One region of the Streptococcus nasisuis genome, then DNA from elsewhere that is predicted to be linked to it. Evidence: predicted binding sites of a transcription regulator. Region 1 holds the regulator's gene; the other holds the start of a gene.

The links. Region 1 encodes HrcA, which represses chaperone genes, less so after heat shock. Its sites were predicted from a motif close to TTAGCACTCNNNNNNNNNGAGTGCTAA; they were not measured.
Region 2: the regulator HrcA is predicted to act here: its motif matches at 822-848, upstream of groES (co-chaperone GroES).

Annotation. Positions count from the first base shown of each region.
Region 1 covers NZ_CP162268.1:490,518-492,721, reverse strand. The annotation lists gene grpE (nucleotide exchange factor GrpE) at 1-278, opposite strand, end outside; gene hrcA (heat-inducible transcriptional repressor HrcA) at 291-1,325, opposite strand; gene AB1F57_RS02570 (DUF2812 domain-containing protein) at 1,491-1,991, opposite strand; gene AB1F57_RS02565 (PadR family transcriptional regulator) at 1,981-2,204, opposite strand, start outside.
Region 2 covers NZ_CP162268.1:117,117-119,320, forward strand. The annotation lists gene AB1F57_RS00695 (single-stranded DNA-binding protein) at 1-97, shown strand, start outside; gene AB1F57_RS00700 (hypothetical protein) at 423-677, opposite strand; gene groES (co-chaperone GroES) at 868-1,149, shown strand; gene AB1F57_RS00710 (hypothetical protein) at 1,157-1,507, shown strand; gene groL (chaperonin GroEL) at 1,548-2,204, shown strand, end outside.

The sequences.
Region 1 (2,204 bases):
GTCAGACCTTCGACTTGAAGGGCACGTTCCAAGTTATCCAAGCTCGGCAAGATTTTCTTGGCCAAGTCTTGCGAACGGTAACGCTGAATGGTTTGGCGTTCCTCGTTGGCACGGCGTTGGATATTTTGCATTTCAGCGTGGGCACGGAGGTACTTGTTTTCAAATTCCTCTGCCCGCTCATTTGCCAAATCCAATTCTGATTTTTCAGTCGTTTCCACAACTTCTTCTGTTATTTCAACCTCTTCTACAATTTCTTCATTTTTGATTTCTTCTGACAAAGCATTCTCCTTCTAATTGACTTCATAATGATTACTGCTCAAATATCGGTAGTAATCGGTTAATTTCATAAATAGGACGCGACTGATGATGTTGATTAAGCTCATCTGCCTACGATAGTCCATGTCAACAGGACCAAGCAAACTCATCTGAGCCATGCCCCGATAGGGGATTGGAAAGCGATGATGAATCACCGTTATGTCTGCAAGAGCAGGTTCTCTATGTTCCGCCACTGTGATACTGGTCTGCTGTTCCTGCTCCAGCCCCTGCCGCAACTCGCTAGCAAGTACCTGCGGACTATCCAAGAGCTGGTAGGTAGCGAGATTGCCATAGGTCAGCGAGGCTACCTTGCCACCGATAAAGACCAATTCTTGGAAGAGGCTGGAAAAAATATATTCCATCAAATCCAAAACATTGTCCGTCGTGGTAAAGTAACGCTGAACAATCTGAGGCACTTCCGTCCGCAACTTATAATGAATGTTCAAGACCGTCTGATCCAGAAATCGTTCATTGACCAAGCGCTTGAGCACTTCCAAATCGCGCCCCAAGAAATTCTTGGGGATGGCAAATTGAACAGTGACAGGTTTGGACTGGTCCAGAGTTAAGACTGCCAGAGCATCGTGGCTGCTGAGCTGCACGATGTCAAAGGAAGTCAGCTGCTGACTGGTCGGTTCCACATCTAAAATGACCGAGGTGTAGCCTGTCAAATCCGCTAGAACCTGACTTGCCCGCTCCAAGATGTCCTCCAGCTTGAAGGCTTCAAAGTCGAAGGCCTTAACCACCTGATAAACATCTTCTTCATCAATGTGTTCCAGATTGAGCGAGTGGTTGACAAAGTATTGAAAACCAGCCCTACTGGGCATCCGACCACTTGATGTGTGAGCCTTTTCTAGCAAGCCCAACTGCTCTAGCTTGGCCATATCATTGCGAATAGTAGCAGAGCTAGAAGCAATCATTTCCTGCAAGGCCTTAGAACCAACTGGCTCATGATGACGCGTAAACAATTCAACAATCAGATTCAAAATATCATTTTGACGTTGGGTAATCATCTCCGCTCCTTTCATGAACATGGTTGATTTCTTAGCATTAGCACTCTTGTATGTCGAGTGCTAATATTTATACTCCCATTATACGCCGAAAAAATAGATTGTCAAGAGAAAAAGACAAAAAATTAGCACTCTTTTGCTTAGAGTGCTAAAAATCAGTCTGAGGACCTAGTTTCCAGTCTTCATCATACGATAAAAACGCAGGCCAAGTATAGTTAAGAGGGGCAAATAGAGAAGAGAAATAGCTAGAGCTAAAATCGGACTGTGTCTAAGGAAAATCGGCAAGGTCAATCCGTAAACAGCCAAAATAAAGAGATAGCGCTGTTTGAAAATCCGTGACACCATGGCCTTCTTTGTCTTTAGATCACTGTATAATTCTGTATCCCCTCCTCCCTTTTTTCTAAAGATACCAAAGTGATTACAGTCCGTGACATGTTCCCAACCATAATCATGATACATCTGTTCATAAACAGCTTGCTCTTCCTTCTTTTCTGGTCGAAAATCCACTTGATAGACCACATTTTCTGGTGGGCAGGATTCAAATACATACCACATCCCCATTTGGATTTCTACTAATGCCCATCCCTTATGATGCATAGTGCTCAGGTAAGCTGCTTCCTGTTCAAAATCTGTGATAAAAAACACTTTCCATTCTGTCTTAGTTTCCATAACTTTCCCCCTTACTATTTCGATAAAGTCGTTCAATTCGAGCCAATTCTATATCCAGAATTTCTCGACCCGTTGCTGTTATTTGGTAAAACTTTCGCTTGTCTTCTTCTCTGACAAAGGCAATCAAGCCATCCTTTTCCATTTTCGACAGGGTGCCGTACATGGTTCCAGGACTAATCACGACCTGACCTGCCGTGACTTCCTTAGTCTTCT
Region 2 (2,204 bases), 370 kb from region 1:
GTTGCTCGAAAGTCGTGCCCAACGCGCCATGCGTGAAAATAATGCTGGCGAAGACCTGGCTGACCTGGTTCTAGAAGAGGAGGAACTGCCCTTTTAACAGAAAGTGACAATTTTTTGACGTCTCAAATATTTTCCCTATAAATAATGAAATAATGTCTGGTAAATCGGTCCTAGGACTGATGATAGGATGTGAAAAGTCGTTTATACTAATATCAATCCTAAATATTTTTCATATCTCCTTAGAATGCCGGTGTAAGCTGGCATTTTTTGCGTCTGAACAACTGAAGGTACTTATTTTTATCCAAAAATGTGAGAATCAGTCTCAGGACGGATGTGAATAGTGGCTAAGTCGTTTATACTAATATCAATCCTAAATATTTTTCATAATCTCCTTAAGGAACGCTGGCGAAAGTTGGCGTTTTTTAGCGCCCTTTTTTACGTTCATTCCACCATTCGAGAAGGATAACCATAATTGATAGAACAATCACACCATAGAAGAAAAAGATAAACCAGTGGGGATGTAGAAAAAAGACAATCCAAATGGCCCAGAGTAGGTAGGCGAAAATGATTTTTCCCAGGAAGTTTAATTTCCGTTTCAAAAACCACTCTAAAAAACCTTCGTAGGTAGAATATCTGCTTTCCTGATAGTCTTTGTATAGATTTTTGAAGAATGTCATAGAGACCTCCTTTCCTGAGAAGAGTATAGCATATTCTCATAAGTAAGACTAGTTGGTTTTTCGTCCGACCTGGGACGGATTTCAAAAAACTTGGTAGAATTTTCTTGACTATTTTTGACCAAGTGATACAATAAGAATTGTGAATTAGCACTCGCTATATCAGAGTGCTAAAAATGAAGGAGGCATTGATATGTTGAAACCATTAGGCGATCGCATCGTTGTAAAAATCGAAGAAAAAGAACAGACAGTAGGGGGCTTTGTCCTTGCAGGTACTAGCCAAGCAGCGACCAAAGAGGCGCAGGTCTTGGCGGTTGGTCAAGGAATTCGCACCTTGAACGGAGAATTGATTGCACCGTCTGTGGCAGTCGGTGACAAGGTCTTGGTCGAGGCCCACGCTGGTCTGGAAGTCAAAGATGGTGAAGAAAAAGTGACTATTGTCCGTGAGGCGGATATTGTAGCAGTGGTTGAGTAAGATAGACTTGAAAGAACAGCTAAGTGAGATTCTTCAGAATTTTTTGCAAGCTAGCACGTCCGGAAACTGTATAACTGCCTGGGAACAAGGAAACCAGCAGCAAATTTGGTTTCAATTGACGTCAGACGATATGCTAAACTTAGCTTTTCCAATTAAGAAACCTTGGTTTCAATCCTTGGAAACAGTCTTGCCGCCCTTGTTAGATGGTATGACAATTTTGGATTATCGCTCCAAACGATATATTACTTTAGATGTAACAGAACAATCACTAGAGCAAATTTGTGATTATCTTGTGGTCTACTTTGAACACTTTTTTTGGGATAATCTGATATTTTTATGGAAATTGGAAGAAATATAGCACTTTATAATATTTAATTGATACAAAGGATGGAAATAAAATGGCAAAAGAAATTAAATTTGCAGCAGATGCGCGTGAGAGCATGGTACGCGGTGTTGATATTTTGGCAGATACTGTAAAAGTAACCTTGGGTCCTAAAGGCCGCAATGTAGTCTTGGAAAAAGCTTATGGCTCACCCTTGATTACTAATGACGGGGTAACCATTGCCAAAGAAATCGAGCTTGAAGATCATTTTGAAAACATGGGTGCCAAATTGGTATCGGAAGTCGCATCTAAGACCAACGATATTGCAGGTGACGGTACGACAACAGCGACTGTTTTGACCCAAGCTATTGTCCGTGAAGGCTTGAAAAACGTGACAGCTGGTGCCAACCCAATCGGTATCCGTCGAGGGATTGAAGCTGCGGTCGCGACAGCAGTGGATGCCTTGAAAGCGCAAGCTATTCCTGTTTCAAACAAGGCAGAAATTGCTCAGGTTGCGGCAGTTTCATCCCGTTCTGAAAAAGTCGGTGAGTATATTTCAGAGGCCATGGAGCGCGTGGGAACAGATGGTGTCATTACCATTGAAGAATCTCGCGGTATGGAAACAGAGTTGGATGTCGTAGAAGGTATGCAGTTCGACCGCGGTTATCTGTCTCAATACATGGTAACGGACAATGAAAAAATGGTGGCAGAACTGGAAAATCCATTTATCCTC